One region of the Paenibacillus sp. FSL H8-0079 genome, then DNA from elsewhere that is predicted to be linked to it. Evidence: riboswitches for the same ligand, from Rfam matches in the RefSeq annotation. Region 1 holds a riboswitch; each other region holds the start of a gene.
The links. A riboswitch is a leader RNA that binds a small molecule or an ion and turns the genes downstream of it on or off. The one in region 1 is predicted to bind thiamine pyrophosphate.
Positions count from the first base shown of each region.

Region 1 (4,216 bases):
CAACAGCCCGAATCCGAACCAGATTAACAGGAGCGGCGCGAGCGCGATGGTCGGAATATTTTGACTAAGAATAAGTAAAGGATACAGGGCTGACTTGAGAAAAGGGACCAAATGCAGCACCATAGCAATCAGTAATCCAACCGCGGTGCCAGCAGCGAATCCGATCAGCGTTAATTGAATGGTAGCAGAGGCGTGCATGACAAGTCGCTCGGCCTGTGTTGCCGCTTCGCGGGCGATATCGGACGGTGCGGGCAGCATCCATTTCTCAATATGGAATAGGGAGACGGCTCCCTGCCATATTGCTATAAAGAGAATAACCGCCACAATGGGCGGCCATACGCTTTTGAAATAGGCATGCATTAGCGATATTTCTCCGTCAGGGTATCCATGCTGAAGCCAGAAGGGCTATGGGCAATCTTGATCTGGGAGATGATGCTTGGGCTGCCAGCCTCCACGAGTACCTCGTGCATTTTACGGACAACCTCCAGCAGTTCCTCCAGTTCCCCCTCCATCGTGGTGTCGAGCGCGTTCACCTGATACTTCAGGCCAGATTGCTGAATAACTTCAATGGCGCGATCTACGTAAGGGTAAGAGTTCTCGCCATTTGGCGTTTTCGGAATAACTTGAATGCTAAGTAATGTGCTTGCCATGAGAGATCACGGCTCCTTTCGTGATAAATTGCATGAATTGAACCAGATTTACACTTATAACTTCGATTGCAGTACCCTCTTCCGATCGCTGTTATCCCCAGATTTTTTTTGATTCCCTTTCTCTAAAGGGAAAATCCGGTGATAGCGTATGCTTCCGATGCAGCTTTCTTTCAGAAAGCTTTTAGGAGACCGCTTCGCTTTTTTACGTTATTTCTGTCCTCTCCGTCCTCGTGTAAATATTAAGTTCGTTTTATATGAGAATTTTATTGGGGTAAAAACTCGTTCGTATATGCTTTGCTCACATCGATCTGTTCATCCAGCAGTTTTTTGCTAAACATCCAGTCGGTGTAGTTCTGCCACACTTCCTGTTTTTGTTCTCCCCAGCGTGGGGCGTCATCTGTGTACTTGGGACTGAGCCACTTCTGGCTTGCTAGTACCAATTCCTTGTCCAGATCCGGTACAGCTTTGATCAGAATGTTCGCTGCGTCTTCGGGATGATCAATCGCATATTGATACCCTTCGGAAGTGGCTTTCAGGAATGCTTTCACCAGCTCAGGGTCGTTCTGAATCGTCTGTTCGTTTGTCACGAGGACAGGCGTGTAATAATCCAGTGCATCTGAATAATCTTTCACGTATAACATGTCGATCGGTTCCCCGCGCAGTTCGGCTTCAATACCTGTCCAAGCGTAGAAAATCCACGCGAAATCAATGTCCCGTTTTACTGCAGTGAAAAAGTCAGCGTCACCCATGTTAATGTTTTTTACTTTGGATACATCGGCGCCTTCGCCTTCCATAATGGATTGCATCACGGCTTCTTCCACTGGGGAACCCCAACCGCCATAGGTTTTACCTTCAAAATCTTTCGGCGATTTGATATTCCGATCCGCCGGAGCAGCGAACCCGGATGTATTATGCTGAATAACTGCTGCAATGGAGACGAGTGGGACACCCTGTGTGCGGGCTTGAGTTACACTCTCCTGATAGCTTACACCAAAAGGCACTTCATTCGATGCAACCATCGTATCTGCGCCACCGGCACCTGGTTGAACAATCTCAACATTCAAGCCTGCGGCCTTGTAAAAACCTTGATCCACGGCCGCATACAGGCCGGTATGATTCGTATTCGGTGTCCAGTCGAGCACCACTTTAATATCTTTCAGGGCGAAAGTGTCACCTTCGTTGCTGCTTTCCGTATTGGTGTTGCCGTTCTGTGCTGCCGGGGCAGCTTCTTTGCCGCCACATGCGGCTACCGTCACCAGTAGTACGCATAAGAGCAACAGTCCCATTGTTTTACGCCAATTCATGTTTGATTCTCTCCTTCGGTATGTCCGGCCGATTGGCACGGTGTACTCCTTGGCTTCATATCCAATCATCTTGCATAAATCGACAGATTTATACCAGTTGAGATCTGGATGACGTTATTTTTGAACGTAAGTAAAACGTCCATCGATGTCATTCAAGGAAGCCAGACCGCGTTTAGCGGCAGTTTTTCTTGCCATATCAGGAAGGTGATGCTTCCAAACTTATACTTCTGATAGTAACAAAAAAAGCGCCCCGTATTCCGGGACGCGTGCAGGCGTTAGAGAGGTGGCGTGCAGCCATAGGGCTGTGCCATTTCGATATACTCCGATTCCTACGCTGGCATGATCCAGATCAGGTCTAAGGGTTAGTATCTTGGTGGGATACACTCTCAGCCGGCCAATTCCGACTCCCCTGGGAAACTATGAAGTTACGGGCATTACTAGGTGTTATTATAGGCCAGTGGGTGGAACGTGTCCAGTCAGGAACTGGATAGCGTGCGGTCGAGTGGAGCATGCCATCCATCAAAGGAATTACACAGGTTACTATTGAACCGTCCTAATTGTTCACGCTCTAGCTGATGTACTTAACGTTGGAAGAATTCGATCCATTCTTTCTCCGGACCATAGATGAAGAAATAACGGTAACCGTTAGGCAGTGTAATGATTTCTCCATCGATAAATTCGGCTTCGGTGGCTTGGATGCGTTTGTACTCAGAATCAAGGTCATCCACATGGATGGCAAAATGGTGCACAGTTCCTTCGGCAGGCAGCTTGTCGCTGTACCCTTGAATTAACTCTATTTCAGTCTCATTGCTGCCATTGAAGCCGAGAAAGGCAAGCTGAATGACGCCGTTTGTATGCGTTACCCGGTCTTTCAGTTCCAGTCCAACAACCTCCGTATAGAAACGGAGTGTAGTATCCAGATCACGAACGGCAATGCCGACGTGGTCGATGCGCTTTTGAAAACTCATCGAAGTAATCCCCCTTATGATCCGTGAATGTATTCGGCCAATATTTCCCTTACATAATAAGGAGTATGATAGATTTATAAAACCTAGTTGTCAAGTGGGGATTATTGATATATGCACGTGTGAAATTGAGCTGTAGTAACCATCCAATGATTATGTAGTTCACAGAACGTTCACTTATGTGGGGGTATCCATGATCTCTATAATTGTCAAAGTAAACAGAGAGGATGAGAGAATTGCCAACAAGCAAGAAGGAACAAATTATTTTCGGATTAATGATGTGTACAGGGATGGTCGTGGTCATGATGTTCTTCAATCTATGGCACAGTGGGTTACTCGGCAAGATGTCCCCGCTTGAGATACTGCTTCAATTCATATTATGTTTTGTCATCGCGTTTTTGGTGGAGTCTTTCATTGTTGGCTCTGTGGCGAGAAAGATTGCATTCTCCTTGCCCTTTGACAAGTCCAACAAGATTCTTGGTGTGCTCGCCATGTCATTTTTCATGGTGATTGGCATGGTTCTGATCATGTCCTTGTATGGGATGATTTCGGCTTATCTTGCGAATCAGTTAAGTGGGGGTTCCATATTCCATACGTACCTTCATACGATCGCTCGTAACTTCAGCCTGGCGCTTCCATATCAGTTAATTATTCTGGGACCACTCGTGCGGTATGTATTCGGTAAATTCATTAGGGAAAAGGCTACTGTCGTCGTGTCTTAAAAATGGAATAAGGCATGTTGGTTTCTAAGGTGTTCAGCAATGTCTCGCATTCGAGAAAGTATTTCCTGGGCAATCTTGTGCAAATGAATAAATCGTATTATAGCGTTAACGAATCAAGAACACCTTATTAGGCCAGTTTTTAGGGAATGAAAAATCTAACGAATCTCAGCGGCGTTATTATGCAAAAAAACTGCAACGAGACCTTAAATTTTGATAACTACCTAACAATAAAGTCTCTAGGATTCGTTAGATTTCAAACATGCAGAAATGGATGCGAACAACTTGTGCTAGGTTCGTTAGAACAGAATAACGCTACAAAAAAATGTCCACCGTCAAGTCATGACAGCGGACATCTCGATTTCTTTAATAGGTAATTCTAATTCTTAGGACTGCCTCGACGCATAACGTTAAGTTGCTGGATCGGCCACATGTTTGTTCTGCCATTGATACGTGATCACACTAATGACAAGTAGGCCAACTGCAAAGATGGCAAGCATCCATGCAGACTGATTAACCTCCAAATGATCAAGACTCCATCCCGTCGTCAAAGGTAGAATGGCACCGCCAACTCCACC
Region 1 is NZ_CP150300.1:436,577-440,792, forward strand. Features, by position in the region: gene MHI06_RS02090 (ABC transporter permease) at 1-360, opposite strand, end outside; gene MHI06_RS02095 (thiamine-binding protein) at 360-650, opposite strand; gene MHI06_RS02100 (ABC transporter substrate-binding protein) at 914-1,954, opposite strand; TPP riboswitch at 2,263-2,375, opposite strand; gene MHI06_RS02105 (VOC family protein) at 2,536-2,922, opposite strand; gene MHI06_RS02110 (hypothetical protein) at 3,156-3,641, shown strand; gene MHI06_RS02115 (MFS transporter) at 4,049-4,216, opposite strand, start outside.

Region 2 (4,216 bases), 3.3 Mb from region 1:
GTTCACAGACGCAAGACAAGCAGCTGCACAAGGTTATTTCGAATATAACTGCTCTAATCGGTAGCGTAGCCTGAATGACAAAATCATGGAAGAGGTTCCTGTTATGTTTACATTACTTTCAGAAAAGACGGGACCTGTGCTAGAATAGGGTTTCGGAACAATAACAAAAGTAATGTTAATAGATAGGAGCAACCTCATCTTATGAGTTTATTGTCAGTAGAGAACGTGAGTCACAATTTTGGAGATCGCACGTTATTTAAAAATGTATCGTTTCGCTTACTTGCCGGAGAGCGCGTAGGACTTGTGGGTGCCAATGGTGTAGGTAAATCCACACTAATGAACATCCTTACCGGTAAATTGCTTAAAGACAGTGGAAAAGTCGAATGGACACCTAAGGTCCGTTATGGATATCTGGATCAGCACACGAAGCTTACGCCAGGCAAAACCATCCGTGACGTGCTTAAGGATGCATTCCTTCCGTTGCTTGAATTGGAAAAAGAAATGATGAATATTACGGACCAGATGGCAGATGCAGATCCAGATAAGCTGGAGCAGTTGCTGGAAGAGATGGGCGATATTCAGGAACAACTGGAACAGGGCGATTTTTATCTGATTGACGTAAAAGTGGAAGAGATGGCCAATGGTCTTGGTTTGTCTGCAATTGGCCTTGATCGAGATGTCGCAGCTCTAAGTGGTGGACAACGTACGAAGGTGCTTCTTGCCAAGCTTCTGCTCGAGAAACCTACAGCTCTATTGCTGGATGAGCCGACCAACTATTTGGACGTAGAGCACATTGAATGGTTGTCGCGTTACCTGAAGGACTACCCTCATGCGTTTCTTCTAATCTCCCATGATACGGAATTCATGAATGAAGTCGTAAATGTCATTTATCATTTGGAATTTGCCAAATTAACGCGATATGCAGCGAACTATAACAAGTTCCTGGAGATGGCGGATATGAATAAAGCCCAGCATATTGATGCGTACGAGAAGCAGCAAGAGTACATCAAGAAGCAGGAAGATTTCATTCAGCGTAATAAGGCACGTGCTTCAACTTCAGGTCGAGCGAAGAGCCGGGAGAAGCAGCTGGACAGGATTGAACGTATTGATCGTCCAGATGAGGCGGCCAAACCAACGTTCAAATTCAAGGATGCCCGCGCGAGCAGTAAAACGGTCTTTGAGGGTATTGATTTTGAAATTGGATATACGTATCCTTTACTGCCTAAGATGACAATGACGATTGAACGCGGTGAGAAAATTGCCATCGTAGGTTGTAATGGTGTGGGTAAATCGACACTGCTGAAAACCATCCTGGGAAAAATATCTCCACTCAGTGGAAAGACCTTTTTGGGAGATTATCTCGAAACGGCCTATTTTGAGCAGGAAGTTCGTGCTGGAAATATCACACCGATTGAGGATGTGTGGAATGAGTTTTCACATTTGACCCAGAATGAGGTTAGGGGTCATCTCGCTCGCTGTGGGTTGAAAAATGAGCACATTACTCGTCCGCTTAACATGCTGAGTGGTGGAGAACAAGCCAAGGTTCGTTTATGCAAGCTCTTGATGCGTGAAAGTAACTGGATTCTATTCGATGAGCCGACGAACCATCTGGATGTCACAGCTAAAGCTGAGTTGCAGCGTGCCTTGCAAGAATTCAAGGGAACGGTGTTACTGGTATCTCATGAACCTGATTTCTACGAGGGTTGGGTCACGAAAACATGGAATGTTGAAGAATGGTCTGAGAAAAACTAGACAATTCAAGCAACGCTTAATAGAAATGAACGGTGACAAAAAAATCCGTCTATGGTAATATAGGCTACAACTTCATATGAACACTAGGGGGGCCGCACGATGCGGCTGAGATGGAAGAATGCGATTCCGGACCCTTTGCACCTGATCTGGATCATACCAGCGTAGGGAAGTGGCGCGCTCGTTTCAGTGAATGACGTGAGCAAACGGGAATTCGAAAGAATGACAATCGTCTGCTTAGCGAATTGAAACATGCAGTTCTGTGTATAACGTTATGGCTATAAGTTCCATAGCTGTTTTGCACGAAATGAACTGTATGTATCAGTCAGTCATCTGGTCCAATAATTAATACGCAGCCACTCCCCTACGGGAGTGGCTTTTTTGTGTTTTTTTGTAGCATTCATGGATGGAAGGGGATGAACGGTACGGCAATTTCTCATGAACATGTTCACGGATCATTTGAACTGCATGTTGTATCTACGGGGGCTGGAGATCAAGCATCTTTTGTGAAAGCAGCAAAAGACGTCTGGCCATGGGTGGACTATATTCACATACGAGAGAAACAACTCACATGGCAAGAAAAGGTCGGTTGGGCTGAAAGTCTGCGTGGTGTTGGAGTTCCATCTTGCCGGATCGTCATCAATGGCTCAGAGCTGTCCCCACAAAATGAAATTTATGGTGGTGTGCACTGGGGGCAAGAGGCTATACGTAACTACAACAATGATGGCATAAGCAATGTGTACCGACTTCGTCTGGGTGTATCTGTTCATTCAATAGATGAGGCAAAAATCGCTGAAGAACGGGGAGCTGTTTACCTTTTCTTCGGGCATGTCTACGCAACCAGCAGTAAGCCGGATCTTGAACCAAGAGGATTAAATGCTCTTGCTGAAGTGTGCAGGGGTGTCTCCATTCCTGTCATTGCGATCGGGGGCATTGAACCGGGAAATATTCACGCGATTCGCTCCGCAGGGGCACAGGGAGCCGCCGTGATCTCGAATGTATGGGCGAGTGATTCACCGGATCGGGCCGCTGCATCATTAAGGCAGGCTATCGTTGATACAGAAAGTCTGAGCCGCTGAATCAAGGAGATGAGATGATGAAAGAGATCATTACTGATAGACCGAATAAGATTCATGCCGAAACGATTGTTGTAGGCGGAGGCGTTGTTGGATGTGCCATCGCATATGAACTTGCTTCACGTGGCCAGGATGTATTGTTGGTAGAGCGTTCAGCAATCGCGGTAGGAACTTCGTGCGCAGCGGCTGGAATGCTGGCGGCAGATAGTGAGGATTTTGCTCATCCTTTGATGGCTAAGCTTGCCAGGCAGAGCAGGCAGTTACTTCATGAGCAACAGGTGCTAATGACTACTCTCAGCGAGGTAGAGACTGGTCTGCAACGCCATGGATTCCTAACCCCTTTTCGTTCATACAGTGAATTAAGCAGTTATAAGGACAATCGGAGGTCTGCGTTGTCTACTGATGAGGTGTGGTGGGATCGTTACGCTGTGCAGCAGGAGGCATCATGGCTTAACAGAGATACGTATGGAGCCTACTACAGGCCTTACGAGAGTGAAGTTCTTCCAGTCCATCTAACAAAGGCATACGCCAAATGCGCTCAAGCAATGGGAGCGCGGGTAATGGAGGGCATACAGGATATACGCGTGCAAGTAAACGAATACGGGGTGCAAGGAATCACCACATCGATCGGCGAAATGACCTGTAAACATGTCGTTATAGCGGCTGGATTACAGAGTGAAGATTTGATGAGACATGTGAACCTAAGCTTGCCTGTGTGGTCGGTAAAAGGAGAAATAGCCGCCGTGCAGTTCTCAGCTGAACATGCAGGGTACAGACCTGACAGAACGGTGTACGCAGAAGATATCTATATTGTTCCCAAAGCCAATGGAGAGGTTTGGCTCGGGGCAACCAGTCTGCCAGGCAGAACGGATCTGAATGTTTCTGTACAGGGTGTTCAGAAGCTGTTAACAGCGGCTACCCACTGGGTACCTGGGATGAAAGAAGCACAATTTTTGCGAGCGTGGGCAGGCGTAAGGCCGGCAACTCCGGATGGGCTGCCTTATATAGGTGCTTGCGAAAGTATATCCGGGCTGTTTACCGCCTTTGGACATTTCCGTAACGGTATTTTGCTCAGTGCGATAACTGGCAGATTAATCGCTGAATTGCTCGCGGGCAAAAGCTCAGAAGAACTCGGAATTGAGGCGCTGAGCCCTGAGCGATTAAACAGAAAGGGAGTGGTGCATTGAATATCATCGTTAATGGTCAACGGATGGAGATAGAAGACAGATTGAATCGTGTGGATAAACTGCTCCAATCTTTTGACCTACAAGTCAAGACTGTAGTTGTTGAGCTGAACAGGCATATTTTAACGCGTGAGTATCATGAGACGACGGCATTAAGAGAAGGCGATCGAATCGAGATTGTACATTTTGTAGGAGGCGGTTGATGAT
Region 2 is NZ_CP150300.1:3,853,069-3,857,284, reverse strand. Features, by position in the region: gene MHI06_RS17115 (hypothetical protein) at 1-64, shown strand, start outside; gene MHI06_RS17110 (ABC-F family ATP-binding cassette domain-containing protein) at 202-1,752, shown strand; TPP riboswitch at 1,828-1,937, shown strand; gene MHI06_RS17105 (thiamine phosphate synthase) at 2,166-2,828, shown strand; gene thiO (glycine oxidase ThiO) at 2,843-4,012, shown strand; gene thiS (sulfur carrier protein ThiS) at 4,009-4,212, shown strand; gene MHI06_RS17090 (thiazole synthase) at 4,215-4,216, shown strand, end outside.
Region 2: it holds a riboswitch for thiamine pyrophosphate, as region 1 does, so the genes downstream of both, MHI06_RS17105 (thiamine phosphate synthase) here and MHI06_RS02100 (ABC transporter substrate-binding protein) in region 1, are expected to answer to the same signal.

Region 3 (4,216 bases), 250 kb from region 1:
AGTTTCATAATCTCCAGTGTAGGCTGACGCGGAAGATCGATCTGGTTGTGAATGTTGTGGTACAGCGTATCTGGCTCCAGCAGGAACGCACTGTCCAGAATCATTGCATCCACTTCCTTCGTAATAAGTCCCGTTTGTAACGCTGTACCGGCACCCATCGAGAAGCCCCAGACAACCAGTTCCTGTGCACCACGTTGCTTGGCGAACTGGATCGCGCCCAGCAATTGCTGTGACTCAGCTTTGCCACCTGTGGCTACAGCTTTGTTCACCTGTGAGGCGAAGCCATAATCGAACATGACCACGTTGAACCCGAGTTGATGGGCATAATGTGCCAGGTCATACATGGGTACCCATGTTTCTTCACGATTGGCACCATAGCCGTGACTGAAAATAATCGTTTTGCTCGCGGCATTGTCAGCAGGAATATACCATCCTTGCATCGTTCGACTGCCATCTGCTGCCGGGAACGTGATGTCTTCATACTTCATGTTCTTGGCTTGCATCGGATTGGAGAAGACGGGTGCTACCGTTGGATTGGATAATACCCATGCGATATAACCATGCAGTGCAATAAAACAAAACAGTAGAAAAAATACAACGGAGAGCAGCAACGCTACGATAATATGTTTGAACCGAATCAGCCTCGGTGATAGCGAAGAGGGCAGATCGGACACTTTTGTTTGCAGCGGGGCTTCGCTCTGGGATGTTGGATACATGAATGCCCCTCCTTTGAAGTTCAGTTGAAGATAACAACGACATGAAAAGAGAATTGCGTCTATTTCAGAGCCTGCTTCAGAGCGATATCTTAATGTAATGTATCTTTATCGTATGTTCCAATATAGTCAAAGTCAATTGATTGAGGGCATTTGTTACGCAATTGTTATATAGTTCTTAAGATATATGGGTAACATTACCTTAGTGTGTAAATTACAGGGGATTAAGTCTTATAAAAAGGAAAAATTTACACTATAACCTCTTCGGGTATTGGCTCTTTTTGGTTTACAGATGAGACCGTTTCTCATATAATTTATGTAACCAAGTTTCATGTGATGAAACATGAGGAGGGCATTATGCCATGGAAGATCGAAAGTTAACCGTCCGGGCTGTGGAACGGGCGCTGGATATATTATTATGTTTTACCACACGCAGTGATCTTGGACTCACCGAGATTGCCAGCCAGATTGGCTTGCACAAAAGTACAGTGCACCGCCTGATGGCGACGCTGGAGGATCGAGGGTTTGTCATCCGGGATGCGGCAACGGAGAAGTACCGACTTGGCATCCGAATATGGGAGTTATCCGCTCATATGTCCCGAAGTGATGATCCGGCTATTCTACTGCTGCCTGCGATGGAGCGACTGAGAGATCGATTGGGGGAGACGGTAAGTCTGTACCTGCGTGATGGCAGTGAACGGATTCGTATTCAGGCTGTGCAAAGTGATCAGGCGATCCGCCGTGTCGCTCCCGTAGGCGTTAGACTCCCGTTGTCTGTCGGGGCTTCCAGCAAAGTCTTGATGGCTTTTGCCACGGACGAGGATCGTGAAGAACTGATGAACGGACCAGAATGGCCGGTGTTTATTGATCCGGCGGTGTATTTGGCACAGATGGGAGACATCCGGGATAACGGATATGCCACGAGTTACGAGGAACGTGAGCCGGGAGCTGCCGCAGTATCGGTACCGATTATGGATCGTAGAGGTAATATTGCAGCTGCCCTCTCGGTCTCAGGGCCTGTCAGTCGACTCTCGCAGGAGACATTGCATGAATACGCACCTGTGTTGAAGGATGCAGCTACGCAAATGGGACTCATGTTATCCTGATGTTGAGGTAAGGTTTTTCTCCAATGGAGTTGGTCATTTGGAATATAAAGGTTGTTTTTATGTTCCGGTTGCGCTACTCTGTTATGGACGGCCCAGCGGGGCCAGCTTCATTGAATATGAACTGCGGCGTGTGTATGCCGTAACTTGTTAACGTTACTGGGGGAGTCCGAATTGTCCGGACTGAGACGGAATCGCATGAGATTCCGGACCCTTTGCACCTGATCTGGATCATACCAGCGTAGGGAAGTAATCGGCGATATGACCACAACCACCACATGATGTGACCCTTGTAGAGCTCCGTTAAGGAGCTGCATAAAGGTGCATTATTGGTGTTGGACATTAAAAGTCGGTTCCTTCGGGGACCGGCTTTTTTATATACAGGGAACAGGCGATATAGCACGTACTCCAGGGACTTCTTTTTCAATAATCTGCGAAAGTGGGCTTGGATGAAGAGAGAAGTCACCATAGATCCATGATCTGTGGTAACCTCCGTTCTGTTGTTAACTGTACATGAATGATGTCTCCTCTGGTCTGGTGTAGGATCGCTCTTTCTTCTCTGCATTGCGCATGATTTGGAACAGGTACGTAACCAAGCTAATGATGATACCAACCAAACCAAGCGAATGTACACTAAGGAGGAGACAAGGGAACATGAGTACAGGAAATCAAACGGGACAACAAGCGATGGAACAGGAACATAATGGTCAGCCGGTGGAAAAAGAAATAGGAGCGGCCGGACGGGTTCAGCCCTTTCCCGGTAGCCGCAAAGTCTACATTCAGGGCTCACGGCCGGACATTGCTGTACCGGAGCGTGAGATAGCCCTTCATGACACGAATACTCCCCAAGGGGTGGAGCATAACGAACCGCTGCGTGTCTACGATACGAGCGGCCCGATGACCGATCCCGCATTTCATGTGGATATCCGTGCAGGTCTGCCATCCCTGCGCACTCGCTGGATCACAGAGCGGGGCGATGTCGAGGCTTATCAGGGACGCACAGTTAAACCGGAGGATAACGGACTGAAGGCTGGTGGGAAGAGAGCGGGAGCCGAGGAGTACCCTGGATTACGCGGCAAACCGCTGCGGGCACAGATCGGACGTTGCGTGACCCAGATGCACTACGCGAGGCAGGGAGTCATTACGGCAGAGATGGAATTCGCCGCAATTCGTGAAGGCGTGGAACCGGAATTTGTGCGGCAGGAGCTGGCGAGTGGACGGGCCATTCTGCCATCGAACATCAATCATCCAGAGAGTGAGCCGATGTTGATCGGTCGTCATTTTCACGTGAAGATCAATGCCAACATAGGTAACTCTGCCGTATCTTCCTCCATTGAGGAAGAGGTGGAGAAGATGACTTGGGCGGTACGCTGGGGATCGGATACCGTGATGGATCTGTCCACAGGCAAAGACATTCATACCACCCGGGAATGGATCATCCGCAATTCACCTGTGCCGATTGGCACGGTGCCGCTGTATCAGGCGCTGGAGAAGGTGAATGGCGAAGCGGAAGCGCTGACCTGGGAGTTGTACCGTGACACGCTCATTGAGCAGGCAGAGCAGGGCGTGGACTACTTTACGATTCATGCAGGCGTGCTGCTACGTTATATCCCGATGACCGCCAAGCGAATGACAGGCATTGTGTCTCGAGGCGGGTCCATTATGGCGGCATGGTGCCTTGCGCATCATCAGGAGAATTTTTTGTACACCCATTTTGAAGAAATCTGCGAGATTATGAAAAGGTATGATGTGGCATTTTCACTGGGAGATGGACTCCGTCCAGGTAGTATCTACGATGCCAACGATGAAGCACAGATGGCGGAACTGGCTACGCTTGGGGAACTGACGCAGATCGCGTGGAAGCATGATGTACAGGTGATGATCGAAGGTCCGGGGCATGTGCCGATGCATAAGATCAAGGAGAATGTGGACTTGCAGATGGAGATCTGTAAAGAAGCACCCTTCTACACACTTGGGCCGCTAACGACCGACATTGCGCCAGGGTACGATCACATCACGTCCGCCATTGGGGCGGCCATGATTGGCTGGTTCGGCACGTCCATGCTCTGTTATGTTACGCCAAAAGAACATTTGGGCCTGCCCAACAAGGATGATGTGCGGGAAGGAGTTATCGCCTACAAGATCGCAGCTCATGCCGCCGATCTGGCAAAAGGTCATCCACGTGCTCAACGCCGCGATGACGCATTGTCCAAGGCACGCTTCGAATTCCGTTGGCGTGACCAGTTCAATCTGTCGCTGGATCCGGAACGTGCGCTGTCCTACCATGATGAGACGCTGCCAGCAGAAGGGGCCAAGGAAGCTCATTTCTGCTCCATGTGCGGACCGAAGTTCTGTAGCATGCGCATTACGCAGGACATTCGTGCCTTTGCCGCGGACAAA
Region 3 is NZ_CP150300.1:685,781-689,996, forward strand. Features, by position in the region: gene MHI06_RS03210 (alpha/beta hydrolase) at 1-716, opposite strand, end outside; gene MHI06_RS03215 (IclR family transcriptional regulator) at 1,076-1,819, shown strand; TPP riboswitch at 1,968-2,081, shown strand; gene thiC (phosphomethylpyrimidine synthase ThiC) at 2,504-4,216, shown strand, end outside.
Region 3: it holds a riboswitch for thiamine pyrophosphate, as region 1 does, so the genes downstream of both, thiC (phosphomethylpyrimidine synthase ThiC) here and MHI06_RS02100 (ABC transporter substrate-binding protein) in region 1, are expected to answer to the same signal.

Region 4 (4,216 bases), 560 kb from region 1:
TTGACCTTGTGCAGCTCCGGATCGGCTTCGAGCGGATTCACATAGAAGAAACGTTGTCCATCCAATGACATACCACTGATCACGGTATTGTACAGTGCTCGCTCTAACACATCCGCATACTTGCTATCCGGCTTGATCTGAAACATGCGTTTTGCCCAAAAAATCAATCCAATCGACGCACAAGTCTCCGCATATGCGGTATCTCCCGGCAGGTCGTAATCCCCTGTGAATGCCTCTTCTTTTGCGGATGAACCGATGCTGCCGGTAATGTACATTCTCTTGTTGGCCGTATTGTTCCATAATCGCTCACATGCTTCTTTCAACGACTCATCGCCCGACTCTGCCGCTACGTCTGCCACTGCAGCACACATATACACCAAGCGAACCGCATGACCTTCGGCTGTATTCTGCGCTCGAATCGGAAGGTGAGACTGAGAGTAGGCATGACGGTGAACCATATCCAGCTCTCCAAAATGCACCGTACGCTCCCGCTTCTCCCACTCCTCCACAAAATAGTGTGGACTGCTCCCCCGCTGCTCCAGAAAATAACGGCTCAGATTAAGATAGCTCTCTTCCCCTGTGATCTGATACAGCTTGAACAGGGCCAGCTCAACCTCCTGATGCCCATCATAGCCGGGCAGTTGTCCCGGTTCTGTACCGAATACCGTTCCAATGTGATCGGCCAGACGAGTGACCACGTCCAGCAGATTACGCTTACCCGTTGCCTCATAATAAGCAACACCCGCTTCGATCATATGACCTGCACAGTACAGCTCGTGGCATTCCGCGAGATTCGTCCAGCGTGCTCCCGGTTCCTTTAGTGTGAAGTAGGTATTCAAGTAACCGTCAGCTTGTTGAGCCTTAGCAATGGTCTCGATGACCCTATCCACAATGCGTTCCAGTTCCAGATCTGGTTGGGCTGCAAGCAGGTATGACGCAGCTTCGATCCACTTGGCTACATCACTGTCCTGAAATACCATGCCATAGTGCTCTCCCTCTTCTTCACCCGCAGCAATGCGAAAATTACGGATGGCCCGGCTGGGTTCAGCCCCCTCGATGCGATCATTTAGCGCCTCCCATTGATAGGGGACAACCACGGTCCGCACCAGATCAACATAATGGGACCAGAATGGATCTTTTATTTTATTTCTCATTGGAACCTCTCCTTGTTCTATTCAATATCCTCATTTTACAAATCATTACAGGTCGATGAAATCATCATTTCCAACTGGAATTTGTATGATTACAACCTCACTCTCAGGATCTGACTCCACGCTCATCTCAAGAAATCCATCATGCTGCCTCTTTACAGTTCATGTTCAAGTGATATATGCTGAACACACAACTGCATATCTTGAACTTTTGCACTAGGGGAGCCCTGCGGCTGAGACGAATATGACTATTCGGACCCTTTGAACCTGATCTGGATCATACCAGCGGAGGGAAGTGGAGCGGCCTTTTAGTAAGCGGAATTTTTTCATGTATGTGAAGATAAATTGCGGATTTAACTTACAGACCCACTCATTTCTCCGGAAATGGGTGGGTCTTTTTTGTTTCTTTTGCAGAGTACAGGATGCCGTTGTTATTCCTGCAGTCTGGCATTAAGGGGGTGAGGATCAGATGACCAACCATGTAACCATTGAGAACGTTAGCTTCGCTTTTCCAGGAAAAAAGGATTCACCCTTACTCGCCAATGTGTCGCTTCAGGTTCAACAAGGCGAATTCGTCTCGCTCATCGGCTCTAGCGGATCAGGTAAAAGCACGCTATTCAAGCTGCTTGCAGGCTTGCATGAGCCCACCATCGGTACCATAGATATTGCTGATGTACCGCAAGGACAACGGCTCGGACGAGTCGCCTATATGCCGCAGAAAGATCTGCTGTTATCCTGGCGTACCGTCATGGAGAACTGCATGCTGCCTGCCGAGCTTGCACGAGGCCGACAGGACAATGACAAACTACGAGCCGATATCATCGCAGGATTGGCAAGGTTCGGCCTGTCGGGTTATGAACAGGCCTATCCGGATGAGTTATCCGGCGGCATGCGGCAGCGGGTGGCACTGCTGCGTACCTTGCTTACAGGCGGGCAGCTCATGTTGCTGGATGAACCCTTCGGTGCACTCGACGCTTTAACCAAACGAGAAATGCATCGCTGGTTGTTGGAGCTGTGGGAGGACTTTGGACAAACCGTGCTGTTCATTACACATGACATCGAAGAAGCCCTGCTGTTAAGTGACCGTATCATTCTGTTAACTCCAGGGGGGCAAGGTCAGCAGTTGCGGGAGATGACGGTTCCTTTACCACGCCCAAGGCATTCGGACATGATCTACGAACCGGCTCTCGTGCAGATGAGACGACAACTGGAGGAACAATTGCATGCAAAGCGATAGAGGCGAGGTTAGCGTCTGGACGTGGTGTTCGAAGTGGATGTCGAAGTCCTTTTCCCAATATGGTTTGTTTATTCTGCTCATGCTCTCTTTACTGGCGATCTGGGAAACGATTGTGCGTATGGGATGGGTGCCCTCCTTCATCATTCCTGCACCCACGGCCATTGCAAGCTCACTAATTGAGCATCGCCGTCTGCTGCTGACCATACATCTGCCTGCTACCTTTATGGAGGTTCTTGTTGGTTTTGGCTTGTCCATAGTGACCGGAATTATGCTGGCGACAGGCATGCATATGAACCGATCGATTGAAAAGGCCTTGTATCCCTTCATCGTGATCAGTCAGACCATCCCGCTGATTGCCTTGTCACCCGTTTTCATCCTGTGGTTTGGTTACACGCTGTGGAGCAAAGTCGCGGTGGTGTTCCTGATCGCGTTCTTCCCCATTGTGGTCAGTACCTATGATGGACTCCGCCAAGGCGATCCGGAGCAGCGTGAACTGCTGCTCACCATGGGCGCCAGCAAGTGGGATATTTTTCGCAAACTCCAGGTTCCACTGGCACTTCCCTCTTTTTTCTCGGGGCTAAAGATGTCTGTGGTGTACTGCGTGGTTGGTGCAACGATTGGCGAATGGCTTGGTGGCAGCAAAGGTCTCGGATACTTCAGCCGCCGCATGTCCAGCAACATGAACACGGATGCGATGTTTGCCGCTATTGTACTGTTATCCCTGCTGGGTATCGTTTTGTTTGTACTGATTGCCTGGCTAGAGAAACGGTTTAGCATCCAGCGTCATCGTCATGAAGGCAAAAGAAAAGTTGAATAATCTTCGAGAGAAACTTGATTTAAGTATAGGAATTACGGTTTCCAAAACATACTTACGTACAATTTCAGCAGCAAACTTTAATCAGTACATTGTTACATTGTCCGTTAACATGCTGCTGTCCATTTTCTACAAATTAAAACGATGAAATGAGGAACTCCAATTATGAATACCAAGCGCATATACTCCCTGCTTCCCATCATGCTCATAAGCCTGTTGCTGGTCGTTAGCGGATGCAGCACCACAGACAATAGCCAAAATACGCCAACAACAGATTCAGCAACCAATGCACAGCAAATAAATTTGTCTGCAACCGAACCAGAATCAGATGCCAAAGATAAACTGTCCATCATGCTCGATTGGTACCCGAATGCAGTACACTCCTTCATCTATGTTGCTCAGGAAAAAGGATACTTCGCAGACCAAGGTCTGGATGTCGAAATTCAGATGCCTGCGGATACCAATGATTCACTCAAACTTGTTGCTGCCGGAAAAATTGATCTGGCCCTAAGCTACCAGCCCCAAATTTTGCTCGCTCGTGGGGAGAACATTCCTGTACGTTCCATTGCTGCTGTTGTTCGGCACCCACTTGTGCATCTGTTGACCGAAGCGAATGGCAGCGTGAGTTCACCTAAAGATCTTGAAGGAAAAACTGTCGGCTATTCCTCCATTCCTCTGTACCAAGCGATGGTACGTACGATGATCAGCCACGATGGCGGCATTCCCGACAACATGAATCTGGTCGACGTTGGGTTCGATCTGATTCCTTCGCTGGCTTCCGGACAGGCGGATGCGATTATGGGTGGTTTTATTAACCATGAGCAATTGATTTTGGAGAAAGAAGGACATGCCATGAAATCAATTAACCCCGTCGATTATGGTGTGCCTGATTATTATGAATTGGTCCTGACCGCGAGTGAAGCTGGCATTGAAGCGAGAAAAGACCAACTTACCCAGTTCGTCAAAGCGGTCCAGGAAGGACAGAAATATGTAACGGAGCATCCAGAAGAAGCC
Region 4 is NZ_CP150300.1:993,797-998,012, reverse strand. Features, by position in the region: gene MHI06_RS04445 (beta-L-arabinofuranosidase domain-containing protein) at 1-1,154, opposite strand, end outside; TPP riboswitch at 1,360-1,462, shown strand; gene MHI06_RS04440 (ABC transporter ATP-binding protein) at 1,621-2,388, shown strand; gene MHI06_RS04435 (ABC transporter permease) at 2,375-3,205, shown strand; gene MHI06_RS04430 (ABC transporter substrate-binding protein) at 3,368-4,216, shown strand, end outside.
Region 4: it holds a riboswitch for thiamine pyrophosphate, as region 1 does, so the genes downstream of both, MHI06_RS04440 (ABC transporter ATP-binding protein) here and MHI06_RS02100 (ABC transporter substrate-binding protein) in region 1, are expected to answer to the same signal.